DNA from 4 places in the Gottfriedia sp. NPDC056225 genome. Region 2 is predicted to be linked to each of the others. Evidence: predicted binding sites of a transcription regulator. Region 2 holds the regulator's gene; each other region holds the start of a gene.
What was found. Region 2 encodes Rex, which represses fermentation and respiration genes when NADH is low (regulators of the CRP and FNR family bind a similar motif). Its sites were predicted from a motif close to TTGTGAAATATTTCACAA; they were not measured.
Positions count from the first base shown of each region.

Region 1: the regulator Rex is predicted to act here: its motif matches at 6,215-6,232, upstream of pflB (formate C-acetyltransferase).
Region 3: the regulator Rex is predicted to act here: its motif matches at 4,797-4,814, upstream of ACFCYN_RS06900 (cytochrome ubiquinol oxidase subunit I).
Region 4: the regulator Rex is predicted to act here: its motif matches at 1,870-1,887, upstream of nirB (nitrite reductase large subunit NirB).

Region 1 is NZ_JBHJTJ010000015.1:22,273-30,528, forward strand. It holds gene ACFCYN_RS11980 (TIGR01777 family oxidoreductase) at 1-311, shown strand, start outside; gene ACFCYN_RS11985 (amidohydrolase) at 332-1,462, shown strand; gene ACFCYN_RS11990 (GNAT family N-acetyltransferase) at 1,776-2,336, shown strand; gene ACFCYN_RS11995 (YfhE family protein) at 2,405-2,530, shown strand; gene ACFCYN_RS12000 (hypothetical protein) at 2,649-2,831, opposite strand; gene pflA (pyruvate formate-lyase-activating protein) at 3,002-3,751, opposite strand; gene pflB (formate C-acetyltransferase) at 3,875-6,100, opposite strand; gene ACFCYN_RS12015 (ATP-binding protein) at 6,490-7,383, shown strand; gene ACFCYN_RS12020 (vWA domain-containing protein) at 7,402-8,256, shown strand, end outside.
Region 2 is NZ_JBHJTJ010000066.1:3,519-11,774, reverse strand. It holds gene ACFCYN_RS23055 (peptidoglycan recognition protein family protein) at 1-333, opposite strand, end outside; gene ACFCYN_RS23050 (hypothetical protein) at 482-886, opposite strand; gene ACFCYN_RS23045 (ATP-dependent DNA ligase) at 1,121-1,972, shown strand; gene groL (chaperonin GroEL) at 2,923-4,548, opposite strand; gene groES (co-chaperone GroES) at 4,607-4,891, opposite strand; gene ACFCYN_RS23030 (CPBP family intramembrane glutamic endopeptidase) at 5,165-5,836, shown strand; gene ACFCYN_RS23025 (redox-sensing transcriptional repressor Rex) at 5,879-6,505, opposite strand; gene ACFCYN_RS23020 (ABC-F family ATP-binding cassette domain-containing protein) at 6,667-8,256, shown strand, end outside.
Region 3 is NZ_JBHJTJ010000006.1:130,282-138,537, reverse strand. It holds gene ACFCYN_RS06925 (ABC transporter ATP-binding protein) at 1-933, shown strand, start outside; gene ACFCYN_RS06920 (ABC transporter ATP-binding protein) at 930-1,916, shown strand; gene ggt (gamma-glutamyltransferase) at 1,932-3,542, shown strand; gene ACFCYN_RS06910 (chromate transporter) at 3,555-4,121, shown strand; gene ACFCYN_RS06905 (chromate transporter) at 4,118-4,648, shown strand; gene ACFCYN_RS06900 (cytochrome ubiquinol oxidase subunit I) at 5,018-6,412, shown strand; gene cydB (cytochrome d ubiquinol oxidase subunit II) at 6,409-7,422, shown strand; gene cydD (thiol reductant ABC exporter subunit CydD) at 7,422-8,256, shown strand, end outside.
Region 4 is NZ_JBHJTJ010000054.1:6,698-14,953, reverse strand. It holds gene ACFCYN_RS21995 (MFS transporter) at 12-1,250, shown strand; gene ACFCYN_RS21990 (iron chaperone) at 1,270-1,659, shown strand; gene nirB (nitrite reductase large subunit NirB) at 1,912-4,311, shown strand; gene nirD (nitrite reductase small subunit NirD) at 4,337-4,654, shown strand; gene cobA (uroporphyrinogen-III C-methyltransferase) at 4,658-6,082, shown strand; gene ACFCYN_RS21970 (sirohydrochlorin chelatase) at 6,087-6,815, shown strand; gene ACFCYN_RS21965 (formate/nitrite transporter family protein) at 6,821-7,636, shown strand; gene ACFCYN_RS21960 (b(o/a)3-type cytochrome-c oxidase subunit 1) at 7,813-8,256, opposite strand, start outside.

The sequences.
Region 1 (8,256 bases), on a different contig from region 2:
TTTCTTGGATTCATGAGAAAGATGTTGTTGGACTCATCATCCATTTAATAAAAAATAATGACATTCATGGACCGATTAATTTTGTGTCACCTAGTCCAGTCACAATGAATGAATTTAGTACACTCTTATCATCTACATTACATCGACCAAACAAATTAAAAGTCCCAGATTTTGCCCTTCAATTACTACTAGGTGAAATGAGTATGCTAGTTTTAGAAGGTCAAAAAGTTATGCCTTCTAAAGCTATACAAACTAATTATAACTTTCAATTTCCATCTTTAAAAGAAGCTTTACAGTTTACATTAAAATAGTATTTTTGAAAGGATTTATCATGAATCTATTATTTAAGAATGCAACAATTTTCCCCGTTACTTCTCAAGTTTTATATAATCATGATCTGTTAATTGAAAACGGGAAAATTAAAGAAATTGCACCAGATATTTTTTCTATGGAAGATCAAACGATCGTTATTGAATGTGCAGGTAAACCACTTTTTCCTGGCTTTATTGACGTGCACACTCATTTAGGACTTTATGACGAAGGAACTGGTTGGGCCGGAAATGACGCAAATGAAACAATTGAAGTATTGACTCCGCATATTCGTTCAATGGATGGAATATTGCCTCTTGATGTTGCCTTTAATGATGCCATTACGCATGGAATTACGACAGCTCATATCATGCCTGGAAGTGGAAACGTAATTGGAGGAACTACTTGTACAATTAAAACTTATGGTAAATGTGTCGATGAAATGATTATACAAGAGCCATCTGGATTGAAAATTGCTTTTGGAGAAAATCCAAAAAGGACTCATAGTAACGGGAATAAAGAATCGATTACTAGAATGGGAATTATGGGCATGCTCCGAGAGGCATTTTATGAAGCAAAAAATTCACATAACCCAGATGATTTTCGAATTATACCAATTATTAAAGCATTGAATAGAGAAATTCCAGTAAGAATTCATGCTCACCGTGCGGATGATATTTTATCAGCAATACGTTTTGGTGAAGAATTTAATTTAGATATCCGAATCGAACATTGTACGGAAGGTCATTTAATTGTTGACCAACTAAAGGATCGAAACCTTCAAGTATCTGTTGGTCCTACACTAACTAGACGTTCAAAAATCGAATTAAAAAATAAATCCTGGACTACATACAAAGCTCTTACTGATATTGGTGTAAGTGTTTCAATTACAACTGATCACCCATACACTCCAATTCAGTATTTAAATGTATGTGCAGCTATAGCAGTTCGTGAAGGTTTACCTGAAATCGAAGCATTAAAAGCAATCACGATAAATCCGGCAAAAAATCTTAATCTATCTCACAGAATTGGTAGCTTAGAATTAGGTAAAGATGGTGATGTCGTGCTATGGTCCCACCACCCGTTTCATTATATGGCTAAGCCATTAATCACTGTCATAGATGGTAGAATTGTGTATAAAAATATCGAATAATTTTACTTTTCAATTTGTAAAAAATCGTTTATTATAGTAGAGTAAGACTTTATGCGGTAAATTAAATAGATAGTGTAATAACACTATTCTTATATAGTATTTTAACGGGAAAGGCAAATGGTGAGCCACCAGTAAATCGCTGGTCCTAGTGGGTTCGATTCCCACCCCGAAATTTTAGGGTGCATTAAAAAATTATTCACAATTTATTCATAGTAATGCACTTCACAGGACTTCAAATTTTTTTTAGTCCTCACAAAAATTTCGCGGGTGGCGTAACCTTCTTTCGCTACCCTTATGATTAGGAGGAGTAGAGATGCTAAAACAGCGAGATTTACAAGATTGTTCTGTACTTTTTGAACTTATGGTGCATCCTGATGTCTTTCCCTTTGTGCGCCATAAAGCTAATTCGTACGAGGAATTCTTATTTATCACAAAACAAGCAATCGAACTAGAAGAACAAGGAAAAATGATATCAAGAACAATTTTAGATGAGTGGGGCAACCCTATTGGTAACATTTCATTACATGATATAGAAGCTGGATATGGCTTTTTAGGAACATGGTTAGGCAAACCTTTTCACGGAATGGGTTATAACAAACCAGCAAAAGATGCTTTCTTCCACGAGTTATTTCATGAATTAGGAATAAACTCTATTTTTATGCGTATTCGCAAAGTTAATAAACGCTCTTTTTATGCTGCAAGTAAACTACCATACGCAACTTTAGCGAACGAATCGCGTAGTTGCTTATATAAAGAAATAAATCAAAATGAAGAAATTTACGATCTATTTGAAATCACTAAAGATAATTATTTATTGCATACTATGCGTGAAGATTATCAACAACATGAGGTTACGCATTTAAAAGAAGCGTAATTTAGTATAGCCTCCTCAAAAAATGGATAGACTTACTAAGGATTTTATAACTTAGCGAGGTGTTTTTTGTGGAAAAACGAAAAGATAAAACAAGACGTAATTTAAGTTCTACTCAAGAAGTATTATATGCAAAAGAATTTAAACGCGCTGACCGCGCTGCAGGTTATACGAATTTTAATGGAGTAGGTAAATAACTATTTTCAAAAAGGCTTTTTAATAAAGCCTTTTTTATTTTATTAATATAACTTTTTCCAACTATTCTATCGGTTAGTTTCCCCACATATAAACAACTATTTTCAAAAAATCATTTTCTTATTTAATCTCACTTGATTCGATGATCAAAACAGACGATGGTCTAACATAATATTCTTTACTAAGCTTCTGTATAATTCGATTCATCTCGTCTTCAATTTTTTCGCCTCGTACAAAACTTCCCCCCACTACTTCAACTTCATTATCACGAAATACATACCATGAAAATCGAAACTCTTTCATAAAACACACCCTTTAAAAAACAACTATTTTTCATTATATTCATGAAAGTCAAATTTATTTTAGTCAAATGTCTAAATAATAATAAAAAGCTAACCAAATTGAAAAATGGTTAGCTTAAGACTGCTGACAACCGCACGCTTACTTCGTTGTCTCGCTGTGATAAATTTATATTAACCGTTTTGTAATACTTTTGGGTTCGTTAATAACTGAAATGCATGATTTACACTTTCTTCAGATGGTGGCTGAATATCTTTTAATGGATACTTTAATCCTAATGCTTCCCACTTATAAACGCCTAATTGATGATATGGTAAAATTTCAATTTTTTCTGCGTTGCCTAATGTATTAATGAAGCCACCTAAGTTTATTAAATCTTCTTCTGAATCAGTAATGCCAGGAACTAAAACATGGCGAATCCAAACTGGAGTTTTTTTCTTATCCAAGTATTTAGCAAAAGCTTTAATCTGTTCATTTGATTTACCAGTCAACTTTATATGTTTTTTTTCATCAACATGTTTTAAATCTAACAAAACTAAATCTGTATACTCTAATACCTCATCTAATTTTGAAAGAAAATTGGGTTCAGTGCTGAAGCAACCACCAGAGCTATCAATTGTTGTGTGGATTCCAATTTTCTTACAAGATTTAAACATTTCTAACAGAAAATCTAATTGTAGTAAAGGTTCGCCACCACTAACTGTAACCCCACCACCAGATGATTTCATAAAAGGAAGATACGTCTTAATATCTTTCATTAGTTGCTCTACTGACATTTCTTTCCCAGAACCAATCTTCCAAGTATCCGCGTTATGACAATATTGACATCTTAATAAACATCCTTGAGTAAAGATTACATATCTAAGACCTGGTCCATCGACAGTACCGCAAGTTTCAATTGAATGTATATTTCCTGAAATCATTTGCCAATCACCTCTTTAATTAGTATCTACCTGAAAACAATCCCAGCTAATAAGTAAGAATTAAAAAATGAAAGCCTAGTGAATATTTAACTTCACCAGGCAAAAAGCATTACTGAAGCAATTTTACATAGAACCGTGGAAAGTTCTGTTTATGACATCGATTTGCTGTTCTCTAGTTAGTTTTATAAAGTTAACTGCATAGCCAGAAACTCTGATCGTTAACTGTGGATATTCTTCTGGATGCTCCATTGCATCCATTAATGTTTCTCTATTGAATACATTTACATTTAGGTGATGTCCACCTTTTTCTGTATATCCATCTAACATTGCTACTAAGTTTAATATTTGAGTCGTTTCATCTTTACCTAATGCTTTTGGAACAATTGAGAACGTATTAGAAATTCCATCTTGTGCATCTTCGTAAGGTAATTTTGCTACAGAACTTAATGATGCTAGCGCTCCATTTGTATCGCGTCCGTGTAATGGGTTGGCACCTGGAGCAAATGGTTCGCCAGCTTTTCGTCCATCAGGTGTATTACCCGTCTTTTTACCGTATACAACATTAGACGTGATCGTTAGTACTGATGTTGTATGAATAGAATTACGATAAGTTTTATGCTTTCTTACTTTTGCCATAAATCGTTCAACAAGGTCAACAGCAATATCATCTACTCGATCATCGTTATTTCCGTATTTTGGATAGTCTCCCTCAATTTCAAAATCAACGACAATTCCGTTTTCATCACGAATCGTTTTAACTTTTGAATGTTTAATAGCTGATAATGAATCTGCACATACTGACAATCCTGCAATACCTGTTGCCATTGTTCGTTTAATAGTTGCATCATGTAATGCCATTTCAATTCGTTCATAACTATATTTATCATGCATATAGTGGATACAATTTAACGTATTAACATATAGACCTGCTAACCAATCCAATAAAACATCAAACTTCATTTTTACTTCTTCGTAATCAAGATATTCAGTTGTAATTGGAGCATACATTGGTGCCACTTGCATTTTTGACTTTTCATCTATACCACCATTAATTGCATATAATAATGCTTTTGCAAGATTTGCTCGCGCACCGAAGAACTGCATTTGTTTACCAATTGTCATTGCAGATACACAACATGCAATGCCGTAGTCATCGCCATAATCAGGACGCATGATATCATCATTTTCATATTGAATTGAACTAGTTTTAATTGACATTTTAGCGCAATATTGCTTAAAGCCTACTGGTAATTGTGCTGACCAAAGTACTGTTAAGTTTGGCTCTGGAGCTGGTCCTAAATTATCTAATGTATTTAAAAAACGGAATGAGTTTTTCGTTACAAGTGGGCGTCCATCAATTCCTATTCCACCAATTGATTCAGTAACCCAAGTTGGATCCCCTGAAAATAATTCATTATAATCCGGTGTTCGAGCAAATTTAACTAATCGAAGTTTCATGACAAAGTGGTCAACTAGCTCTTGTGCTTCTTGTTCAGTCATTGTATTTTCTTCAATGTCACGCTCAATATATATATCTAAAAATGTTGATACGCGGCCTAAGCTCATCGCAGCTCCATTTTGTTCTTTTATTGCTGCTAAATAACCAAAATATAACCATTGGAAAGCTTCTTTTGAATTTGTTGCAGGTTTAGAAATATCAAAACCATGCGTCTTTGCCATTTGCATTAATTCTTTTAGAGCACGAATTTGTTCATTTAATTCTTCACGATCTCGAATAACCTCTTCAGACATAACATTTGTCGTGATATTTAAAGCGTTCATTTTATCTTTAATCAATCGATCTACACCGTATAATGCTACCCTTCTATAGTCACCAATTATTCGCCCACGGCCATATGCATCAGGTAATCCAGTAATAACGCCAGAACGTCTTGCTGCTTTCATCTCTGCCGTGTAAGCGTCAAATACACCTTGGTTATGTGTTTTTCGATATTCCAAAAATACTTTACTTATTTCATCATCAACTTTATATCCATAAGATTCACATGCTGCTTCAGCCATTCGGATCCCACCAAATGGTTGTAGTGATCGTTTGAAAGGTTTATCTGTTTGGAAACCAACAATTTGTTCTAATTCTTTTTCTAAATAGCCTGGTTCATGTGAAGTGATTGTAGATACAATCTTCGTATCCATATCTAGAACTCCGCCATTTTGGCGTTCTTCTTTAGATAAATTAAGTACTATATCCCAAAGTTTTTTAGTTGCATCAGTTGGCCCGACTAGAAATGAATCATCACCAACATAAGATTTAAAGTTTTTTTGAATAAAGTCTCTTACATCAATCGTTTTTTCCCATCGTCCAGTTTCAAATTGTCTCCATTGTTCCATCGTATTACTCCTCCTCTTCTGCATGTAATACAGAAAGTTAATTAGGTATATAACAGATTACATGTTTAATTTATCATATGATTTACTAAATCTTTTACATACTTTTTGAACATATTGTGAAATATTGAACAAAGTAGTCTAAAACTTAATAATATAAACAATTAGATACTTTCCACTTTATTACAGTTGTTTCATATATATAGTAATTCATTCTGAAAACTTTCCTGATAATTTACAAACTGTTATACTAAGTAGATGGAATCTGTATTACCAAATTCCAATAAAATTTGTGGACAAGACATTCACAATCTTGATATGTGATAATATGATGGTTAGTACAAAAATGGATCAATTCAAATATTGAACACTGTTTAATTAAAGGAGTAATTATGAATACACAACTAAATCTTTCTAGTTCTATAAAAGAAAAATTAAATTTTATATACAATGAACACATTCAAAAGGTACTAAAAGAAGACCAACTATTAGTAGGAACAAAACAATATGTTTCCCAAGACAAAACAATTTTAGAAGATGCAATAACAGCTCTTCTACTCGGTAAAAATATACTATTAAAGGGTCCAACTGGAAGTGGTAAAACAGTTCTAGCCGAAACCCTTTCAAAATTACTTTATCAACCAATGCACAGCATAAATTGTTCAGTTGATTTAGATATAGAAGGGATTGTCGGATATAACACAATTGCTTCAAATACTAATGGATCCGAAGTTGTATTTATTGATGGACCTTTAATGAAGGCAATGAAAAAGGGTCATATTTTATATATAGATGAAATCAATATGGCTAAACCAGAAACATTGCCATTACTACACGGTGCACTTGATTATCGCAAAATGATTACAAACCCATTTACTCAAGAAGTAGTAAAAGGTGATGAAAACTTTAGAGTAATCGCAGCAATTAATGAAGGATACGTAGGGACAAGTGAATTAAATGAAGCTTTAAAAAACCGTTTCATTATTATTGATGTTCCTTATATAAATGGTGAGTCTTTATTTCAATTATTAAAAGATGAGTCTGAGTTAAAGGACGAAGAGTTATTGAAAAAGTTCACTAGTTTTTCAAGTGATTTAATTCCATTGGCTAGTGAAGGAAGAATTAGTGAAGATGCAGCTAGTATTCGTGGTGTACTTGACGCATGTGATTTATCAGTTCATATTCCAGTACTTAGAGCAATTGAACGTACTATTATCGCGAAATTAAGTGATGATATCGAGCGTGAAACTGTTAGAGAATTAGCAGAAAGTTATTTTCTTTCTTGAAATGAGTGAGATTAAAATATGAAACAAATCATTTTTAATAATAAAAAAATCGATGCATCCACATTTCTTCAAATGGAAAATTTATCGATCTCTCTTTCAAAAAATCAAAATGCATTTTTAGAATTTGATTTTCAGGCTTATTATGACGATGAAGAACAAAAATTTACGATAAGTCATTTTTGGGAAACTCAAGAACATAACACACAGTTACAGGGCCTAAAATCAGACGTGTACTTAAAAGCTTTAGGTAATAAGCATTATACCGATTTTACTGAATTTAAGGATGTCCTTAAGGAATTACACGAAACTCATTTAAAAAGCTTTTTTACACAACTTTACGTCCTACTCGAAGATATCCGATTAGAAGAACTAATTATTCGCCAAAGACCGGGTACAAGACAATTATTTTCTACGAGAAAAAGAATATATAGACATTATTTTGAATCGCAATATAAAGCAAATGAAATCCGTAATTTCCATTTAGATCAATTATTTTGTTTAATCTATCTTTCACTCACCTCTTCACAGTTAACTTATCATACAAATGAACAATTAGAGGATATTTTACCAATCCTTTTTCAAACGTTTGAAGCTAAGAAGACGAGTGATATTTCTTCTATTATATTTAGAGTGCAACAGAGATTACTTTCAATCTATAAGGAAGATATGATTCACACATACTTTGGCTATCTTCCATTAAATAAACTTACCGACCTTGCTTCTTGTAACAGTCAAGTTAAGGAACTTCAAAATGATGACAGTCAAGATGGTCTTGATGAAAGAAATAGTGAAGATGAAAAATTATCCACTTGGCATAGAGAAAGTAAGAATAATGAAACAGACGATAATTTTTTACGCTTTGAAGTAGAAAGT
Region 2 (8,256 bases):
AACACCGATTGAAAGTTTATTTGCGTTCGGTGCTAATTCAGGCACACCTCTATATACGCCACCACTACTATTTCTTTCGTAGTGATCATTCGCATGGTACGCGACTTCATCAAGCGGAATAATACAAATTGCCTCTTTAGAATCGACAAATATATGAGCTGATGCATAAGTTTTATTCTTTATAGCGCTCCCGTTAAAATATCTTTGATGGCTTTGTGCACTCGCTCCAGGATTTGCAGTCCAATGTATTACAATTTTTTTAACACCTTTTAACTTTATTGACGGCCTAGTATACTTGTTCATTGAAATAAAATCATTTCTCCAATATGCCAAATGTTAGCTCTCCTTTCTATTGTTTATGCATGTCCAATTAACACCGCTCGGATTACTTGGACATGTATATTAATACAGTATTCTAAAATAGGAAAATCGTTACAAAATTAAAGGAGAGCAATTAAGTGCTCTCCTTGTTTTAGAAAATTTATTTAGTCTTTAGTGGTTTCACATAAATAGCTTGAGAAGAGTTAATCGTTATACAACCGTCTAAATCTTTTTCATTTAATAGCCCTAAATTGATCGCGGACTTAATTTTATCTCCATCTGGTCTTTTTACAATTTGAATTAAATCAGAAAGATTTAATTCTTCTAACTTATTAACTGTCATCTCCTCATCAAATTTTTCTCTTTTTCTTATAATTCGTTCTAGCTTTAAATTATTAACGATTATTTCACCTTTTTCATTCGTTCCAACTTGGTGATCAAAATAACCATGAAATACTTTTTGTAGTTCTTCTAACTGATTTTCAATATCCTTTTTCTTTTGACTTAAATCATAATACTCATTCAACATTGGTTCTGTTATTTTGAAATTATTTTTCCTCCCCATTTCATAACACCACTTTTCAAAAGAAGATATTTTATCTTATTGTGAAAATAGACGAGTTATGACTTGAAATACATTTGATTTAAAAGTAAATTAACAATTATAAGTCTAAAAATAACCCGACTAAATGGCTATATAGTGAATGAAATACGTATGTTATTTTATATATATCAAACTCTAAAAAGAAAGGAATCTTGATTATGTTGAAAAGCAACAATCATGATAGCGAACAGATAAATGTTTATTGAACCGATGCTATTACAAAATGCTGATAAACCATTTGACTCAGATAATCATTATTTTGAATTGAAATCAAATGGTGTTCGAGTAATGCTTGAAAGACAGGATGGAAAGAATAAACTTTTTAATCGAAATGGTACCGAGATCACAGAAAGAATTCCTGAACTCGAAAATATCGACTTAGATGATTGTTACTTAGACGGTGTATTAGTTTGTTATTGCGACGGAAAGGAAGATTTCGAAGCGGTAACCAATCGAGTAAGCTTTATTCAAGAGAATAAAATATTGCAAGGAAGTAAGCAATTTCCATTAACATATATTGCTTTTGATATTTTACGTCATAAAAATAAAAATTTAATAAAAGAACCATTATCCTATCGAAAGAATATCCTTTCAAAAACCCTAGTTGATCAGGATTCGATTAAAAAGAGTTTTTATATTGAATCTGAAGGAACAATGTTTTTTGAACAAATTAAAACACTTGGACTAGAAGGTATTGTAGCTAAATCTAAGGACTCTACTTATATACCAGCACACCGATCTCTAAGTTGGCTAAAAATTATTAACTGGCGATATGGTAATTACTATATAACAGGATATAAAAAACAAGGAATGGGATTATTAATCTCTGAAGCCATAAATGGTGAATTTGTAAACGTGGGTCTAGTAGAATTCGGAATGAATACTGGTCAGAAAACGGCCTTCTTTAGTATAACTAAGCATATAAAAACTGGAGAAGATAAAAATTATATTTATGTAGAACCTTTTGTTCGATGCGTGATAAAAAGTAGAGGGCAATTAAATAACGGAGAATTAATTGAACCTATTTTCCATGACTTTATTGTTTAAAACAAATCAAAATAAATACCTAGTGATCCCCTTTAAAGTAGAAAGTATTAGTCACTTTTACAACTTAAAGGGGCTTTTTTATATCAGTCTATTTAAATAAAAGCCAAAGTATAAATATCCAAAATGGTATAGAAAATAAAAGACCAAAAAGGCAACCTCTAAATAAACCAATATTCATCTAAATCATCCTTAAAATTATTTAATAGAGTGTACTCTATCAACAATATATTTCTACTTGTATTAAGTTTAAATATACATATTTGTACAATATTTAGTCAATAATACCTTAGTTTTATTTACATTACCTTTTTTTCCTAATTTATTAGGATTATTTCCGCCCATGTACGCCTAAAATTAAGACCATAGCATTATCTAAAAATAAAAAACCTTTTAAGTACCAGGTTTTTTACTTTATTTTAGTATGTCATCTATATAGTTAACCACGAAGTGTAGTCTATTATTAATTACATTTACCAAAGGAGAGAGTATGACGATGTTACTTTAAATATTAAATACCGCCTTTAAGAGTGATTCTGATTACCGCCATAATAATTGCTCCTATTATTAAACGTATAGTCCAACTAGTGTTACTTTCAATTCTCTCAATTTTTTGTTCAACTTTTCTAAATTGTACTTTCTGCAACGGCTAAACGTTCCTTGATATCTGCAATTTTTTCCTGTAATTCCTTAATTTCGTCTATCTTATCCCCTCATTTCTATTAGCTTGTCCTCTACTTAATATATTCTGAATTTACTATATTGGTTAATGGAAAATAGTAGGAAGGTAATATAAATTAAAAGTATTTTTATCATTGAGGTTCAATATGGTATAAAGTAAGCTTTAAACTTTATTATCTTTTTTTTCTTTCAAATTAAAAAACCACTTCCATTTAGGAAGTGGTTATTTTAATTGATATTGTAACAGCATCACAAAAATGTGAGGCGACTTATTACATCATGCCGCCCATGCCGCCCATACCCATGTCAGGCATTGCTGGAGCATTTTTCTCAGGGATGTCAGCTACTACTGCTTCAGTTGTTAAGAACATAGCTGAAACAGATGCTGCGTTTTGAAGTGCAGAACGTGTAACTTTAGTTGGGTCAACGATTCCTTCTTCAATCATGTTTACCCATTGTCCGTTAGCAGCATTGAAACCAACGCCAACTTCCGCACCTTTTAATTTTTCAATGATTACTGATCCTTCTAGACCAGCGTTTGTAGCGATTTGACGAACTGGAGATTCAAGTGCACGTAATACGATGTTGATACCAGTCGCAATGTCACCTTCTGCTTCAATTGCAGCTACTTTATTGTATACGCTCATTAATGCAGTACCACCACCAGCTACAATACCTTCTTCAACTGCAGCACGTGTAGAGTTTAATGCATCTTCAATACGTAATTTGCGTTCTTTTAATTCAGTTTCAGTTGCAGCACCAACTTTGATTACTGCTACACCGCCAGCTAATTTAGCTAAACGCTCTTGTAATTTTTCGCGATCGAATTCAGAAGTAGTTTCTTCTAATTGAGCACGGATTACACCGATACGTTGTTGGATCGATGCTGTTTCACCAGCACCTTCAACGATTGTAGTGTTTTCTTTTGTTACTACAACTTTTGAAGCGCGACCTAATTGAGTGATGTTAGTTGTTTTAAGATCTAATCCTAATTCTTCTGTAATCACTTCACCGCCAGTTAAGATTGCGATGTCTTCTAACATTGCTTTACGACGGTCACCAAAGCCAGGAGCTTTAACAGTAACTGCGTTGAATGTACCACGTAATTTGTTTACGATGATTGTTGCTTGTGCTTCACCTTCAACATCTTCAGCAATGATTAATAGTGGCTTACCTTGTTGAACAACTTGTTCAAGTACCGGTAAGATTTCTTGAATATTTGTTACTTTTTTATCTGTAATTAAGATATATGGGTTTTCTAATTCAGCAACCATTTTCTCTGAATTTGTAACCATGTATGGTGAAGAGTATCCGCGGTCAAATTGCATACCTTCTACTACTTCTAATTCAGTTGTGAAGCCTTTAGATTCTTCAAGTGTAATAACACCGTCGTTACCAACGCGCTCCATTGCTTCAGCGATTAATTGTCCAACTTCTGGATCTGCTGAAGAAATTGCAGCAACTTGAGCGATTGACTCTTTACCTTCAATTGGTTTAGAGATTGTTTTTAATTCTTCAATTGCTACAGCAACTGCTTTTTCGATACCTTTACGGATACCCATTGGGTTTGCACCAGCAGTTACGTTTTTAAGACCTTCACGAATCATAGCTTGCGCTAAAACTGTCGCAGTAGTTGTACCGTCCCCAGCAATCTCGTTCGTTTTGCTAGCAACTTCTGCAACTAATTTTGCACCCATGTTTTCGAATGCATCTTCTAATTCGATTTCTTTTGCGATAGTAACACCATCATTTGTAATTAATGGAGAACCGAATTTTTTCTCAAGAACTACGTTACGTCCTTTTGGTCCTAATGTTACTTTTACAGCATCAGCTAAAGCGTCTACACCACGTAACATTGCGCGACGAGCTTCTTCACCAAATCTAATGTCCTTAGCCATTGAAATGACCTCCTTATAATTTAAAAAATTTATTTTTTAATTTAAGTATTTTATTTTATTAACCTATGATTGCAAGAATATCGTTTTCACGAAGTACTAGGTATTCAGTACCACCGTACTTAACTTCTGTACCTGAGTATTTAGAGAAGATAATGCGGTCACCTACAGATACTTCTAAAGCAATGCGCTCACCATTTTCAAGTACACGTCCAGTACCTACTGCAACAACTTTGCCTTCTTGTGGCTTTTCTTGTGCACTACCTGGTAACACGATACCGCTAGCAGTTTTTTCTTCAGACTCAACAAGCTCAATTACAACACGATCACCTAATGGCTTTAACATGTGTAATACCTCCTCAATAATCAAATCATTATTTTTTAGCACTCATTAATATTGAGTGCTAACACAATTAATAGTTTAAATAATATTAAAAAATTTTGCAAGTCTGAAGCAGGCACTTTTCTTGTCGAAATATATTAAGTTTTATCTTTACAATTAAATGTAAAATAAAAAACGAAAATTTCTTTTAAGAAACTAAAGAAACGAGTAAAATAATGTACATGTTGTTATCAACCTTTGGGTTATGAAAAATATCAACACAAAGGAGCTATCTTATTGAAAACTAGAGATTTATTGATTATCTTAACTTATGCTGTTATTCAATATTCGGCGGCATTTGGGGTTCCCTATTTATTAAATAGTAATTTATACGCTGGAGTGGAAAAGAAAACGGCTTCTCTTGAAGCGGTGGCCTTATGGAGTTGTATTAGCTTCATAACTGGTTTAATTATTATACTGATTTTATTACATAAGCCCATTTTTGAAGGAATGAAGAATTTTAAGCATAACTATCGTACAATATTAAATTGGGTAATTTTAGGTTACTTCATTACGATGGCAACTCAAATTGTGTGTAATATCATTTTAATTTATGTATTCAATTTACATACAGGCTCCGAAAATACTCAAAATATCTTAAATATCGCTAAACTGAATCCTGCATTTATTATTATACCAAGTCTAGTAGCACCGATATTAGAAGAGATAATTTTCCGCCGAATCATTTTCAAAAGACTTTATAATCGCTTACCATTTATTATTTCTGCTGGGATTAGTTCAGCAATATTTTCGTTTATGCATGGCGACTTACCATTCTTTTTATCTTACTTCCTAATTGGTTTCGTATTTTGTTATTTATACAAACGTACAAATTCAATTATCGTTCCAATTTTAACACACATGTTAATGAACACATTTGTAGTTTTTCAGCAGTTAAATTTACATTAAAGAAACCCCCAATAATTTGGGGGTTTTTAAATTAATCTAAATTTATTGTTGTAAAAAATATGCCAATGTTTGTAGTTCAACCGCTAGGTCTATATGATGAATACGAATATGTTCTGGTACACTAATTCGAGCAGGAGTAAAATTTAAGATTCCTCTTATATTTTTTCCATTTAATCGATCTGCAATTGATTGAGCTACAGGTGCAGGTACAGTTAAAATAACGATTTGAATATCATCATTCATTACGTCTTCTAAATTATCTAAATTATAAACAGGTACTCCACCAATTTCAGTTCCAATCTTATTTGGATCAATATCAAATGCCATTTCAATTTTAGTATTATTATTTTTTATAAAATTATAGTGTAAGAATGCAGTTCCTAAATTACCTACACCAATTAATGCAACTTTCATCACTTCATGTTGGTTAAGCGCTTTCGAGAAAAAAGTTAATAAGTAATTTACGTTATATCCATATCCTTTTTTTCCAAGTGCTCCAAAATAAGAAAAATCTCTTCTAATCGTAGCGGAATCTACCTTTACTGCTTCACTTAACTCTGCTGAAGAAACTCTTTGTTTACCTGATAAAGACAAATTCTTTATAAAACGGTAATATAAAGGTAGACGTTTAGCAGTAGCTTGTGGAATTTTAATTTGTTCCGAGTCCATTTTTTAATCCCCCACTTACTGTAATTCTTTTTACTATGGTGTGTAATTTAGCTTTACTTTAGTTATAAAGTACTTGTTCTAATGTAAAATATACACTATATTTAAGAATTTTGACAGTCTACAGTTACTCAGATAAAAAATTTTGCAATGAGGTGTTATCCATGATTCTTTTACAAGTAAATAATGTCTCAAAGTATTTTGGTAGTGACATTATTCTTTCAAATATAAAATTAGAAGTTCAAACGAATGATCGAGTTGCGATTGTTGGTCGTAATGGTGCTGGAAAATCTACATTACTCAAAATAATTGCTGGTGAATTGTCTTACGACGGAGGCGAGATAAATAAGCCTAAGGACGTTACTGTAGGCTACCTAGCCCAAAATACTGGATTACAAAGTGATCAAACGATATGGGAAGAATATTATTCTGTTTTTAATCATTTAGTTGAGATGCAGGAAAATATGAGAAAATTAGAAGTAAAAATGACTCAAGAAGAAGTCTATTCTAATCAGTCTGTTTATGACAAGATTATGAATGAATATGATCATCTTCAATATACATTCAAAGAAAACGGCGGTTATCAGTTTGAAGCAGATATTCGTTCAATTATTAGTGGCTTAGGTTTCAGTAATGAAGATTACGAAACAAAAATTTCTTCGTTAAGCGGTGGGCAAAAGACAAGACTTGCTTTAGGTAAATTATTATTAACAAAGCCTGATTTATTAATACTGGATGAGCCTACAAATCACTTGGATATTGATACACTTAGTTGGTTAGAGCGTTATTTACAATCTTATCCTGGTGCGGTATTAATTGTATCACACGATCGATATTTCCTTGATCAAGTTGTAAATATTGTTTATGAAATATCTAATCGTAGGCATCAACGTTTTGTTGGTAACTATAGTAAATATCTTGATTTAAAAGCTGCTCAATATGAACAAGAGCTTAAGCAGTTCGAAAAACAACAAGAAGAAATCTCTAAGCTTGAAGATTTTGTACAACGTAATATTGCACGTGCCTCAACTACAAAAAGAGCACAAAGTCGTAGAAAACAACTTGACAGAATGGTTCGATTAGACAAGCCACTTGGAGAAGATTCTTCAGCTAATTTTTCATTTGCAATTGAAAAACAAAGTGGAAATGACGTCCTTTCTGTACAAGATTTATTTATTGGATATAACCGCATCCCTACAATTGATCACACAATGAAGTTTGTATTGAACCGAGGAGATAGTGTTGCATTAGTCGGGCCAAATGGTGTTGGAAAGTCGACATTACTTAAGACGATTATTGGTGATTTAAATAAATTACAAGGAACAATTGATTTTGGTGCAAATGTTTCGGTCGGTTACTATGACCAGGAGCAAGCTAAGCTTACATCTAATAAAAGAGTATTAGATGAACTTTGGGATGATTATCCATTAAAGCCTGAACAAGAAATTCGAACAATATTAGGGAATTTTTTATTTTCTGGCGATGATGTGACTAAAATCGTTACCTCTTTAAGCGGTGGAGAAAAAGCAAGATTAGCATTAGCAAAACTTATGATGAAAAAAGCTAATTTTCTAATTCTTGATGAGCCTACCAACCATTTGGATTTAGATAGTAAAGAAGTTTTAGAAAATGCTTTATTAGATTATCCTGGGACTATTTTGTTTGTATCACATGATCGTTATTTTATGAACAGATTATCCACAAAAACTTTCGAACTAGCAAAAGAAGGATTATCAATTTATCTAGGTGATTAT
Region 3 (8,256 bases), on a different contig from region 2:
CGAACAGCTGACGGAGAAATCCCAGCTGTTCGAAATGTATCCTTTTCAGTAAACAAAAGCGAGACTTTATGTATCGTTGGAGAATCTGGTTGTGGAAAAAGCATTACATCATTATCTGTAATGGGATTATTGCCAAGTAATGGGTCAATTAAAAGTGGCTCTATTCAATTAGAAGGCACTGATTTAACTAAGCTAACAAATGATGAGCTAAGAAAAATTAGAGGTAATAAAATATCGATGATTTTTCAGGAGCCAATGACTGCTTTAAATCCTGTTATTACAATTGGGTATCAACTACGTGAGCCACTAATGATCCACCAAAAGCTTACTAAACAAGAAGCAAATAAAAGAGGTATTGAACTTTTAAAACAAGTTGGAATTCCTTATCCAGAAAAAAGAATCCATCAATATCCTCATGAATTAAGCGGCGGAATGAGACAGCGGGTTATGATTGCCATTTCATTAGCTTGTACGCCAGGACTTTTAATAGCGGATGAACCAACAACAGCACTTGATGTCACGATTCAGTCACAGATTTTAGATTTGATTCACGATTTACAAGAACAGTTGGGAATGGGTGTCATCATGGTTACACATGATATGGGAGTCGTTGCTGAAATTGCCGATAAAGTGATGGTTATGTATGCAGGAGAAAAAATTGAAGAAGGCCCTGTTGAAGAGATCTTTAATAATCCAAGTCATCCATATACAAGAGGTCTATTAAATTCTGTACCAAATGTTGATGATCCAGATTTTGAATTGGAAGCTATTCCAGGCTCGACGCCGAGCTTAAACGAACAAATAACTGGCTGCCGTTTTCATCCACGCTGTGAACATGCCCTTGGACGATGCAAAGTCGAAGTACCAAAGGAATTTAAAATAAAAAATGGGCACACGGTTAAATGTTGGTTAAGTGAGGAGGATGCACTATGACTCTAGTAAAAAGTAAGTCAACTTTATTAGAGCTTCGAAATGTAAAAAAGTATTACCCAATTCGTGGAGGATTACTTAAAAAAGTACAAGGTCATGTTAAAGCTGTCGAAGAAGTAAGCCTTTCATTATTAGAAGGCGAAAGCTTAGGAGTTGTAGGTGAATCAGGCTGTGGTAAATCTACTTTAGGTAAGACAATCTTAGGTCTTGAGGAAATTACAGATGGAAAAGTAATTTTTAGAGATACAGAAATTCAGCATTTATCGAATAAAAATCGAAATGATTTTAAGAAGCAAATGCAGATGATTTTCCAAGATCCATATGCTTCATTAAACCCGAGACAACGAATTGGCGATGCGTTAGAAGAAGTATTTGTAATTCATACTAATCTATCAAAACAAGAACGAAAAGAGAAAGTAATCGGATTGCTTCGTGAAGTAGGTTTAAATGAAGATCATTACGATCGCTATCCTCATGAATTTAGTGGTGGACAACGCCAACGTATCGGAATTGCTAGAGCGATTGCTCTAAATCCATCACTAATTATTTGTGATGAAGCAGTATCTGCACTTGACGTGTCAGTACAAGCACAAGTATTAAAGCTCTTAAAATCATTACAAGCAAAATATCAATTAACTTATTTATTTATCTCGCATGATTTAGGAGTAGTTAGATATTTCTGTGATCGAGTTTTAGTTATGTATCTAGGTAATACTGTTGAGCTAGCTCCAGTAGAAAAATTATATAAAAATCCACTACACCCTTATACAAAGGCGTTATTATCTGCGATTCCCCGTCCAAAAGTCGGAAAAAGACATGAGAAAATCCGCTTGACAGGTGAAATTCCAAATCCAGCTAATCCACCTTCTGGTTGTACATTCCGTACACGTTGTCCACTTGCGACAGACCTTTGTGGACAAAAAAAGCCAGAGTGGAAGGAAGTTGAAGAAAATCATTTTGTTGCATGTCACCATGTAGAAGCATAAAGGAGAAGATATTAAATGCAGTTTGATCATTTAAATAATCCATATTCAGCACAACGTCATACAACATTTGGAAAAAATGGAATGGTGGCAACATCCCAGCCTTTAGCAGCACAAGCAGGGCTAGATATATTGAAAAAAGGTGGTAATGCAATTGATGCTGCAATTGCTACCGCAGCCGCTTTAACGGTAGTTGAACCGACATCAAATGGAATTGGTGGCGACGCCTTTGCATTAGTTTGGGTGAAAGGGGAGCTACACGGCTTAAATGGTAGTGGGCCAGCACCAAAATCAATTTCAATTGAAAAGCTAAAAGAACAAGGAATTGAGAAAATGCCAACTCATGGAGTTATTCCTGTTACAGTACCAGGAGTTCCTGCCGCATGGGCAGCATTATCAAAACGATTTGGAAAATTACCATTAGAAGAGGTTCTTCAACCAGCAATTACCCTTGCAGAAGAAGGCTTTCCGATCTCACCAATTCTAGGGAAGTTTTGGAATATAGCTTATGAAAAGTTTAAAAAACAATTTACTACATCTGAGTTTGACGAATGGTTCAAAACATTCACTCCAAATGATCGAGCTCCGGAAATCGGGGAAATGTGGTCATCAAAATCACATGCTAAAACTTTACGAGAAATTGGAGCAACAAATGCAGAAAGCTTTTATCGTGGAGATTTAGCGGAAAAAATAGCTTCATTTATGAAAGAGCATAATGGATATTTAAGTTTAGAAGATTTAAGTGAATATAAAGTGGAATGGGTAAAACCAATCTCTACTAATTATCGCGGATATGATGTATGGGAAATCCCGCCGAATGGACAAGGTATGGTCGCGTTAATGGCATTAAATATTGCTAGAGGTTTTAATTTTTCTACAAAAGATGAAGTTGATACATATCATAAGCAAATAGAAGCTATGAAACTAGCTTTTACTGATGGAAAAGCATTCATTACCGATTCAGAACATATGAATATCGATGTCGATGAGCTATTATCTGAAGAATATGCTGCATCACGCAGAGAATTAATTGGTGAAAAAGCGATTGAACCAGAAAATTACACTCCTCCAAAAGGTGGTACTGTTTATTTAGCTACTGCTGATGGGGAAGGAAATATGGTTTCTTTTATTCAAAGTAACTATATGGGATTTGGATCAGGAATCGTCATTCCAGATACGGGTATTGCACTCCAAAACAGAGGGCACGACTTTTCGTTAATTCCAGAGCATTCAAATTCACTTAAACCAGGTAAAAGAACATATCATACGATAATTCCGGGATTTTTAACAAAAGATAGCGAAGCGGTTGGTCCATTCGGGGTAATGGGTGGATATATGCAACCACAAGGCCACGCACAAGTTGTAATGAATACAGTAGATTTTCTACTAAACCCTCAAAGTACATTAGATGCACCTAGATGGCAATGGATGGAAGGGAAAAAAGTGGTAGTTGAACCTCACTTTCCAAATCATCTTGCTCAAGCACTTGCTCGTAAAGGCCACCAAATTCAGATTGCTACGGATTGTAGCAGCTTTGGTAGAGGCCAAATTATATGGCGGAATCAACAGAACGGCGTGTTAATGGGAGGAACAGAATCTCGAACAGATGGCGCAATTGCAGTTTGGTAAAGGAATGATTCAATGTTAAATCAATGGCAACTTTTTTTAGCTTTTTTTAGAGTAGGAATGTTAGGTTACGGAGGAGGCCCATCTTCCATACCACTTATACATACAGAGGTTGTAGATAAGTATAAATGGTTAAATAAAGATGACTTTTCAGATGTATTAGCAATTGGAAATGCACTTCCTGGACCAATCGCAACAAAGCTTGCGGGATATATTGGGTGGAGAATAGGTGGGGTAGTAGGTATGCTAAATGCAGTAATCGCAACAACGCTACCGACTGTCATCCTACTTATGATTCTATTATCAACGTTAAATCATTTTAAAGGCATTGCTTGGGTACAAGGTATGTCAAAAGCGGTTGTTCCAGTAGTAGGGGTGATGTTAGCGACTTTAACATGGGATTTTGTAGAAAAATCAAGAGAATCTCTCGGTTGGAAAATTACTAGTATAATTGTAGTAGCTAGTTTTATCCTTCTCTATTTTTTAAATGTACATCCTGCAATACTAATCGGATGTTTAGTTGGATATGCCTTTTTCTCAAAAAGTAAAAATGAAAAGAAGAAGAAGGTGAAGGCATCATGATCTTTTGGAAAATATTCTTGGCATTTTTCTTACCTGGAATTTTCGGATACGGTGGTGGACCAGCCTCTATTCCTTTGATCGAGAATGAAGTTGTAGATAAATACGGATGGATGAGTTCAGTTGATTTTAGTAATGTACTTGCATTAGCCAATGCACTACCAGGTCCAATCGCAACAAAGCTGGCAGGGTATATTGGGTATGCTCAAGGAGGAGCGTTTGGAGCATTTGTTGGATTATTTGCTTCAATCGCACCATCACTTATTTTGATGATTGCATTATTAAGCATATTAATGAAGTACAAAAATTCACCTAAAGTTAAAAAAATGACTTCATTTGTTAAACCGCTAATCGCAGTATTACTTGGCATTATGGCTTTTGACTTTTTCAATGATTCATATAATGGTGTAGGTGTAACTCAAACAATCATTATTAGTGTACTTGCCTTGTTATTTTTAGAGCGTTGGAAAATTCACCCTGCATATGTAATAGGGGGAGCACTTGTATATGGTGCTATATTCTTAGCATAAGTAGTTAAACATTATTAAAGCAACAATTTATGTGATGTTGCTTTAATAATGTTTTTTTGCGTTGAGCCTTTTTAAATTTATTACCATAATGTGAAGTACCATAAAAATAGCAATTATTATAGCATGTAAAAATTATACATATCAACATTTGTGAATTCAGTCACAAAATAGACAATTTATTGACACGGATTTGACATATTAGTTTAAGTCAAAAACCCTTTTAGAAAAGTAAACTATAAGTAACAAGAGATACCGTATGTACTTCTCTAGAAATTACTTAATGAATTATTTGTGAAAAAATGTTCAAATTTTAACTCGAGCTTTATGAAATTTTTTTTGAAATATTCTTTATCTTAAGGGGGATGGACTGTGAGTGTGTTAGAACTTGCAAGATTACAATTTGGTTCCACAACGATTTTCCATTTTTTATTTGTACCACTTTCTATTGGTTTAGTATTTATGGTAGCAATTATGGAAACATTGTATGTTTTTCGAAATAACGAGACATATAAAAAGTTAACAAAATTCTTTGGGCACTTATTTTTAATTAATTTTGCTGTTGGTGTTGTTACTGGTATTATTCAAGAATTTCAATTTGGTATGAACTGGTCTGAGTATTCTCGATTTGTAGGGGATGTATTTGGAGCGCCGCTTGCAATTGAAGCATTATTAGCGTTTTTTATGGAATCTACGTTTTTAGGAATATGGATTTTTGGTTGGGAAAAACTGTCTAAAAAAATTCATTTATTGTGTATTTGGCTAGTTGCATTTGGAACTGTCATGTCTGCATTTTGGATTTTAGCAGCTAATTCATTTATGCAGGAGCCAGTTGGTTATACGATCAAAAATGGTCGTGCACAAATGAATGATTTCTTGGCAATCATTACAAATCCTCAGCTAAAAGTAGAGTTTCCTCACACGATTGCTGGCGCTTTAGCAACTGGTGCATTATTTGTAGCCGGTGTAAGTGCGTATAAAATTTTAAAGAAACAAGAGATTGCAATCTTTAAGAAAGCATTCAATCTAGCAATGGTTGTCGCTTTAATAGCAGGAATTGGCGTAGCGTTTAGCGGCCATTCTCAAGCGAAGCATTTAATGGAATCACAGCCAATGAAAATGGCTGCAAGTGAAGGGCTTTGGAAAGATAGTGGCGACCCTGCAAGCTGGATGCTCTTTGGTCTGATCGATTCGAAAAAGAAAGAAAATAAATATGAGGTAGAAGTACCATATTTATTAAGTTATCTTGCTTACGAGAAGTTTGAAGGTAAAGTACCTGGAATGAATACTTTACAAAAGCAATATGAGAAATTATATGGTCCCGGAAATTATATTCCACCGGTTAATACGACATTCTGGAGCTTTAGAATTATGGCAGGAGCAGGAATGGTCATGATTTTAATGTCGATGCTAGGATTATATTTTAGTTATCGAAAAAAATTAGAATCAAAAAATCTATTCTTAAAGGCAACGATATTACTTATTTCATTACCATTTATAGCAAATACAGCTGGATGGGTTATGACGGAAATAGGCCGTCAACCTTGGACTGTGTTCGGTTTAATGACGACAGCTGCATCCGTGTCACCTAATGTTTCAAAAGGATCACTCATTTTCTCTATCACAACTTTTACTACAATGTATGCAATTTTAGCAGCCGTTTTAGTTTACTTGTTTGTGAAAGAAATTAAAAAAGGAACACATCATGTTAAAAAAGAAGAGGTTCCTACTGTTGATCCATTTGAAAGGGAGGCGACAATTGTATGATTGGGTTAAATGAATTATGGTTTTTACTTGTTGCAGTTTTATTTATTGGCTTCTTCTTTTTAGAAGGCTTTGACTTTGGTGTAGGTATATCTACGAAGCTACTAGCTAAAAATGATACTGAAAGAAGAATATTAATAAATACAATTGGACCATTTTGGGACGCAAATGAAGTTTGGTTATTAACTGCTGGTGGAGCAATCTTTGCAGCATTTCCGAATTGGTATGCAACGATGTTCAGTGGCTACTATATTCCGTTTGTATTCGTCTTAATGGCATTGATTGGACGCGGAGTTGCTTTTGAATTTAGAGGAAAAGTTGAAAGTTTGAAATGGGCAAAAGCTTGGGATTGGGTAATTTTCTTTGGTAGTTTATTACCACCATTTTTATTCGGCGTACTATTCTCTAGTATCCTTAGAGGAATGCCAATCGATAAAAATATGAATATATCTGCTGGATTTACTGATTACGTTAATTTATTCACTGTAGTCGGCGGTATAACTGTGACGCTTTTATGTCTATTACACGGATTAATGTTTTTAACTTTAAAAACGGTTGGAGACTTAAGAGATCGCGCACGTTCTCTAGCACGTTTAGTAATCATACCAGTATTTCTATTCTTAGTTGCATTTACTGGTATGGCATTTTTTGAAACGGATATGTTTAAAGTAAAAGCGCAAATAACAGTGCCACTTATTTTATTAATCGTAGTATCTTACGTTCTTGCTACAGTCTTCATCATTAAGAAAAGAGACGGTTGGTCATTTACTATGACAGGACTTGGTATTGTACTCACTGTAGGAACTCTATTTACTTCTCTGTTCCCAAGAGTCATGATTAGTTCAATAAAAACAACTTATGACTTAACAGTTTATAATGCTTCATCAGGTCCATATTCATTAAAAGTAATGACAATTGTAGCATGTACACTATTGCCATTCGTACTAGGTTATCAAATTTGGAGTTATTATGTGTTTAGAAAAAGAGTGGATGAGAAGGATTTGACTTATTAATGGGAAGAGATCTTATTAAATACAAAGGGATAAAGAATTTATTTGTTATCTTATCTTTTTTAACAATTATACATGTAGCGACAATTATTATTCAGGCATATATGCTTTCACAAGCTATTGTCAAATTGTTCAATGGAAAAAGTAGTAGCGATATTTTATACGCTACTATTTTCTTCATCGTCGCATTTGTCTGCCGATATATAGTTTCAACAATCAAACAGAAGTGTTCAGAAAGTTTTGCAGACATTGCATCGACGGAAATAAAGATGGACGTTTTAGAGAAGCTTTTTAGACTTGGGCCTAGATATGCAAGAAAATCAGGAACAGGAAGCATTGTAACACTAATTATGGAAGGAACTACTCAACTAAAACAATATTTAGAAATCGTTCCTTTGAAAATGATTAATTTAGCCATCATCTCACCAGTAATTGTGATCTATATTTTCTTTGTTGATAAAGTTTCTGCACTTATATTAATCGTAACATTTCCAATCATTATTATTTTTATGATCTTACTTGGTTTGGCGGCTAAAAAGAAATCAGATAAACAATGGAAGATTTACCGAATTTTATCGAATCATTTTACAGATTCACTGCGCGGTCTGGAAACATTAAAATTTCTTGGATTAAGTAGAAAACATATTAAAAAAATTGAAAATGTAAGTGAAAGATACAGAGAAGCAACGATGGGAACTCTGAAAATAGCTTTTTTATCATCATTTGCGCTAGATTTATTTACTATGCTATCAATTGCTACAGTTGCCGTCTTTTTAGGTCTTCGCTTAATTGACGGAGTAATATTATTAGGTCCAGCACTTACGATATTAATCTTAG
Region 4 (8,256 bases), on a different contig from region 2:
AGAGTTTTATTTTGTCTGCATCAAATAAATCTATTTTTAAAGGGACTTCATTTACGAACTTCTGGATCTCGCGAATGATGACCTCTACGTCTTTTCAGATGTTATCCGTTGCAATTGGATGGCAAATGTATGATTTGACTCATGACGCATTTAGTCTTGGTTTAGTAGGACTAGCGCAGTTTATTCCGATGGTATTACTTACATTAGTAGTAGGTCAGGTCGCTGACAGAGTTGATCGTCGAAAAATCGTTTTCATATGTCAAATGATTGAAGCGCTTATTGCAGGACTTCTTTTATATGGAAATTATGCAAATTGGCTTAGTCGTGAGGAAATATTAGTAGCTGCATTTATACTCGGTGCTTGCCGATCTTTTGAGGGTCCAGCTTCATCAGCTTTATTGCCACAAGTAGTTCCAAAGTCTATTTTACAACAAGCTATTTCTTGGAGTACTTCTGCAGGTCAAACAGCACAAATATTAGGGCCATCTCTTGGAGGAGTATTATTTTCAGTTGGGCCGGCTTATGTTTATGCAACTTCAGCAATTGCCTTATTACTTTCATCAATCCTTACATACTTCATTAAATTAGATAGTCAATTTATTCGAAAATCAGAGCCAGTTACTTTACGAACAATGCTAATGGGTTTAGAATTTGTATATAAACATCCAATTATTTTAGGAACGATTTCGCTTGATTTATTCGCGGTTCTACTAGGTGGAGCTACAGCCCTTTTACCAATTTATGCGCAAGATATATTACATACGGGTGCATGGGGATTAGGTTTAATGCGAACTGCACCTGCTGTGGGAGCATTAATCATGTCACTAATATTAGCGTATTCTCCACTAAAAAAATCATATGGTCCGATATTATTTAGTGCATTAATTGTGTTTGGATTGGCTACTGTGCTATTTGCAGTTTCAACAAATATAGTCATTTCATTAATTGCTTTATTTATCATCGGAGCTTCTGATGTAGTCAGTGTAGTAATCCGTTCTTCACTAGTGCAGCTACAAACTCCAGACGATATGAGAGGTCGAGTCAATGCCGTAAATTCGCTATTTATTGGAACCTCAAATCAACTTGGAGAATTTGAATCTGGTACGATGGCTGGATTAATTGGTACTGTTCCAGCAGCAGTAGTTGGAGGTCTTGGGACGATAGTAGTTGCTGGACTTTGGATGTATTTATTCCCTTCGCTTAGAAGAATTAATTCACTTTCTGGAGAGAAAACAGAAAAAGTAGGATAATTTAATTAAAGGAGAATTTATGGAAAATACAAAAAAAACATTTGATACGATTGATGAATATATTTCACAATTTCAACCAGAAATTCAAGAAAAATTACAAGCTTTAAGAAGGACAATTAAAGAAATTGTACCGAATGCAGTTGAAAAAATTAGTTATCAAATGCCTGCATTTGCGCTTAATAAAAACTTAGTACACTTTGCAGCATTTAAAAATCACATAGGATTTTATCCTGGAGCAAGCGGAATTGCAGCATTTAAGGAAGAGTTATCAGTTTATAAAGGCGCAAAAGGGTCTGTTCAATTTCCAATAAATGAACCACTACCGTTTGATTTAGTAAAAAAGATTGTTAAATATAGAGAAATTGAAGATATAAAAAAAGAAGAAGAAAAAAAACAAAAGAAGAAATAAATTTTATAAACATGAGTCAAATATGAAGTAAAAACCTCTAAGTCAATTTAGTCTTAGAGGATTTTACTTCTTAAAGGGAAATGTCTGATGACATTTTGTTCATAATTCTGTCAAAGAATTTGCTTTGAAAACTTAAATTATCCGTTATACTAAACTTGTATTCAACTAGTAAAACGATTTGTTATCAAAAAAAATTTTTTTTAGAAGTTTATGTGAAAAATTTCACAATTCCTATTTTGGGGGACATTGCAGATGAAAAGAAAATTATTAATGATTGGTAATGGAATGGCAGGAGTTCGTTGTATAGAGGAGATTTTAAAAAGAAATAAAAATTTATTTGAAATTACAATCATTGGAGATGAGCCACATCCGAACTATAACCGAATTATGCTTTCAAATGTGCTACAAGGTAAAACTACAATTGATGAAATAAATATTAATGATTGGAATTGGTATGAAGAGAATCAAATTACATTACTTACAAACGAAAGAGTTACGGAAATTTCACCTTTAGATAAAATAGTAGAAACAGAAAAAGGAAAAATGATTTCTTATGATGAACTTATTATAGCTACTGGTTCGAGTGCATTTATACTGCCGATTCCAGGAAATCAACTTGAAGGAGTAGTCGGTTTTCGTACAATTCAAGATACTGAACTAATGATAAATTGCGCACAAAAATATAAGAAAGCCGTTGTAATTGGAGGTGGCCTATTAGGTTTAGAGGCAGCAAGAGGTTTAATTGATCGAGGAATGGAAGTTCATGTAGTCCATCTACTACCTACTTTAATGGAACAACAACTAGATGAACCTGCAGCAAAAATGCTTAAAAAAGATTTAGAAGCTCAAGGTATGAATTTCTTAATGGAAAAACAGACGGTTTCGATTAACGGTACAAATCGTGTAGAAGGCATTAATTTTTCAGATGGTACTAGTTTAGAATGTGATTTGGTAGTAATGGCAGTTGGGATCAGACCTAACATATCATTAGCAAAAAATGCAGGAATTGATGTAAACCGTGCAATTCTTGTAAACGATTTTATGCAATCATCTGATTCATCAATTTATGCTGTAGGTGAATGTGCCGAACATAATGGAACTACTTATGGATTAGTAGCGCCGTTGTATGAACAAGGGATTGTACTTGCAGATCATATAACCGGTTTCCCAACCAACGGATATAAAGGAAGCATATTATCAACTCAGTTAAAGGTTTCAGGATGTGATCTATTTTCCGGAGGACTAATTCACGAGGAAGATGATACACAAGCGATCGTAATAAATGACCAATTTGCTGGTCTTTATAAAAAAGTAATTGTAAGGGATGAAAAAGTTGTTGGTGTAGTTTTATACGGAGATGCATCAGATGGTAATCGACTGTTCAATATGCTGAAAAATGAAACTAATATTAAAGAATTTACAAGTGCTTCGATTCTCCATAAATCAGGAGAGGATTCAGCAGAAGACTTTGTTCTATCCATGAGTGCAAATGATACAGTTTGTGGGTGTAATGGAGTAACGAAAGGCACAATCGTGCAATCAATTTTAGAACAAGAGCTTACTACGTTTGAAGATGTGAAAAGTTGCACAAAGGCTGGAGCATCTTGTGGAAAGTGTAAAGGAATGGTTGAAAGTATTTTAGCAGCAACACTTGGTGATACATTTGATCCAAATGCTGCAAAACCAGGCATGTGTGGATGTACACACTTATCTCGTGATGAAGTTATGAATGAAATAAAAGAAAAAGGGTTACAAACTCCTAGGGAAGTTCGAATGGTTCTAGGTTTTGAAAGTGAAGAAGGATGTTCAAAATGTAGACCAGCTTTAAACTATTATTTAAGAATGATGTATCCAAATGATTATCATGATGATAAGTCATCTCGTTTCGTAAATGAAAGAATGGAAGGAAATATTCAAAAAGATGGTTCATTCTCTATTGTACCTCGAATGTATGGTGGGGTTACGACTGGTGATGAATTGATTAAAATTGGTGAAGTTGCAAATAAATTTAGCATACCGTTAGTAAAAGTTACGGGTGCAAGCCGAGTTGGTTTATATGGTGTAAAAAAAGAAGACGTACCAAAGGTTTGGCAAGAATTAGGGATGCGTTCTGGCTATGCATATTCTAAGTCCTTAAGAAACGTTAAATCATGTGTCGGAAATCGATTCTGCCGATTTGGAACACAAGATTCATTAGGATTAGGAATCCAACTAGAAAAAGCAATTGAAATGGTAGATACTCCGCACAAAATGAAGATGGGTGTAACAGGCTGTCCAAGAAACTGTGCTGAAGTACTGACAAAAGACTTTGGAGTAATTTGCGTGGAAAATGGCTATCAGCTTTATATTGGCGGGAATGGTGGAACAGAGGTTAGAGAATGTGATCAACTAACGACTGTTATAACTGAAGAAGAAGTAATTCATATGGCAAAAGCATACGTTCAATTCTATCGAGAAACTGGCGTTTACGGTGAACGAACTGCTCCTTGGGTAGAAAGACTTGGAGTGGATACAGTTAAAGAAGTGTTGTTAAATAAAGAACAAGAAAATGCATTAGTAGAGAAATTCAATCAAGCAAAAGCAACATATGAAGAAGCTTGGGGTCAAGCGTTAACGAATCAATTAGATCTTTATGAAGTTATTAGAAAATAATAGCGAAATCGAGAGGAGCCATAATATGATCACAACACCAGAAAAAATTAATGTTATTGATGTAGAATCATTACCAATACAAATAGGAAAAGAAATCGTTATTAAAGGGGAATCAATTGCTTTATTTCGTTTATCAAACGGAGAAGTATATGCAATCGAAAGTACTTGTCCATATACTAATGGGCCACTTGCAGAAGGTATTGTTTCAGGTGAATATGTATTTTGTCCGCTACGTGACTGGAAAATTTCATTAAGAACTGGTGAAGTACAAAAACCAGATGATGGAATTGTAAAAACATATGAAACAGAAATAATTGACGGTTATGTTTATATTATGGTGTAACTTATGACAAAAAAAGATGGATTTATCTCATTTGTAGGTGCTGGTCCTGGCGATTTAGGTTTAATAACTGAAAAAGGAATGAATTGTATTCGAGAAGCAGAAGTAATCTTATACGATCGACTTGCAAATCCAAGATTACTACGAGAAGCGACTGGAAATTGTGAATTCATTTACTGTGGAAAGCTCCCTGATCGACATACTATGCGACAAGAAATGATTAATCAAACATTAGTCAATTATGCAAAAGAAGGTAAATATGTCGTTAGATTAAAAGGTGGAGACCCATCAGTTTTCGGAAGAGTAGGGGAAGAAGCAGAGGAAGCTTCAAAGCATAATATACCTTATGAAATTGTACCGGGCATTACATCTAGCATCGCTGCAGCTGCATATGCTGGTATTCCAGTCACACATCGTGAATATAGTACAAGCTTTACATTAAGAACTGGACATAAATGTTTGGAAAATGAAGATTTAAAGGAATCAAATTGTTCCGATCAGTTAGGAGATACACTTGCATATTACATGGGAGTAAATAATCTCCCTAAAATATGTAAGCATTTAATCCAAAATGGTAAATCGAAAGAAACTCCGGTAGCTGTAATACAGTGGGGAACAATTGGAAAACAAAAAGTTGTTGAAGGAACGATTGAAACAATTGTATCAAATATTGAGAAAGAAAAAATTACAAATCCTGCGATGACTATTATTGGAGATGTAGTTAAACTTCGCTCAAAGCTTGCTTGGTTTGATAAGAAAAAATATTTTGGACGAAAAATTTTATTGGCAAAAGCTACTGCAACAGTAGAAAAGAATGGACTAGAAGCTTATTTATCTGAGAATGGTGCTGAGGTTTATTCTTTTCCTACACTTAAATTGGTTGAACTTCCAATTGAAAATGATCAGTTAGTTGATGCATTTTGTCATGAAAGATTAGTTTTTTGTACGCCAGAAAGTGTGGAATTATTTATTTCTAATATGCACAGATCAAATTACGATGTACGTAAACTTCCAATGAGAATTGAGTCAATTTCTTCGAAGACAAGTAAGGTACTTGCGAAGTATGGAATTCTTGCAGAGAAGTTCATTGATGAAGAAGTCTCAACAGTATTTGTTGGATCTCAAGACAAGGAAGACCCAAAGCCACCTAAATCTAAATTTTTGGCAACACATAAAATTATTGCAGATTCTCGCTTTGATGTAATAAATCAAAGAATGTTAGATGAAACGAATTGGGAGTCAATTATTTTTCCAAATAAGTCGTCGGTAGATTGGTTATTAAAAGAATTAAATGAAACAGATCAACATGCTTTAAAAAATTTACCTTTTGCATATATCGGTGAATCAGTTAAGGAATATGCATTTAAGTGTGGTTTTACAAAAGTTGATGAAGAACTACAAGATCAACTATTGCTTAGAGATTGGAAGTGAAGTCATGTTTGATGCCGTCGTTTATATTGGACACGGAAGTCGTAGGCAAGAAGGTAATGAACAATTTATTCACTTTATTCAGTCAGTCATCAAAAACGTTGCAGTCCAAAAACAAGAGTATGCATTTTTAGAATTAGTTGAGCCAACCATTCAGCAAACGTTAGAAAAAGTAATTTTAGAAGGTGCGCAAAAAATATTAGTCGTACCAGTATTATTATTTGCAGCCGGTCATTTTAAACGAGATATACCAGACGAATTAAATCTTATATTAGACCGATTTCCACAAGTGAAGATTACAATAACTGAACCGTTTGGTGTACATGAGAAAATGATTCAATTAGTTCAAAAACGAGTAATGGTCGCAAAAGAAACTAGTCATTCTGCAATATTATTAGTCGGACGAGGTAGTAGTGATACTGAGCCAATTGAAATGCTTGAACAAATAGGAAATGCTGTAGAGGATCGTATGGGAGTACCTGTTCGGACAGCTTTTTTAACAGCTGGAAAACCAAAGTTAGAAGATATGATTAATAAGATGAGTAAAGAATTTCAAAGTATTTATGTTATGCCCTATTTATTATTTACAGGTCTACTGCTTGAAAAAATTAAGAGACGCATTGCACTAGAAAATGAAAAGTTTCACCTGTGTGAGAATTTACAATTTGATGAATTAATGAGTGAAGCACTTATAGAACGTATTCAAGAAAAGGTAAAAAGTCTAAATAAAGGGTGATAAATTTGAAAGAAATTATAGATACAATTGGAAATGCAGCTTTAGTTAGGACAAACCAAGTAAATTCAAGTAAAACAAAATATATGGTTCCTACAATGATGGCAGGCTTTTTTGTAGGATTAGGTATTATATTAATCTTCACAATTGGTGGATTACTAGCTCCCACTGCCTTTGCTGGAACAAAAATTATTATGGGTGTTTCATTTGGAATTGCATTAAGTTTAGTCATTATGGCTGGAGCAGATTTATTTACGGGAAATAACATGATTATGTCAATTGGCATGTTAGAAAAAAAGGTGAGTTGGACTGATACTTTGAAAGTATGGTGCTATAGCTATCTTGGAAATTTATTAGGTTCAGTACTTGTAGCTGTATTGTTTGTATACTCTGGATTAGCTAATGGTGGTGTAGCAGATTTTATTAATAATGCAGCATCAGCAAAAATGAATGCTCCATTTGTTGAGCTACTAATACGTGGAATTCTTTGTAATATTCTTGTTTGTTTAGCTCTTTGGTGTTCATTTAAAATGAAATCTGAATCTGGTAAATTAATTATGGTATTCTGGTGCTTGTTTGCATTTATTACTTCAGGGTTTGAACATAGCATTGCAAATATGACATTATTATCAATCTCTTTATTAATCAAACACCCTGAAACAATTACATTCGCAGGAATGGTTTCAAATTTAATACCAGTTACAATTGGCAATATTATAGGTGGAAGTCTTTTTGTTGGAGCGGCTTACTGGGTTTCTAGTTCTGGAACTACAAATAAAAAATTATCATCTACTAAAAACAGTCATAGTAAGAAAGTAAGTTAATAAAATTAGCATAAAAAGGAAAAAACCTTATTCAAAAACTGAATAAGGTTGTTTTTTTACGCATGAAAGTGAAAACAGTACTATTCTTCTTTTGTTGTTAAATCAACAAAAATAATGATACTGATTACTGCTACTAGGATTAATGAAAATGTTAAAATGAACAATTTAATTCACTCCTACCATGTTTTGAAGCCCTCTGATCCTGTCGGATGATGTTGATGCATCATATGTGATAATGGAATTGTATAAGCAATTAAGATTAATACAATCGATACCCCAATCCATAACCACCAATTTTCTAAAATACGTGGCGTGTTTTCAGTATTACTTTCAGCAACTGGGAATTCTACTAATTCTTCCTTAGATTGAGCTGTCGGTAAAGCGAAAATTGATTGAGCGACAATAAAAATTAATAACAAAGCAGATAAAAATAAGATTGAACCACCAACTGCAACTGTAAAATGGTTTGTGAAAACGCCAGTAAACCATTTGGCTGCTGCCGGATGTCCCATATAATCGGTATATGAAGTACGTCTTGGAGCACCGTAGAGGCCAAGTATGTGCATTGTTGTTGACATTAAAAACATACCAATAGCCCATGTGAAAATTTGGATAAACGC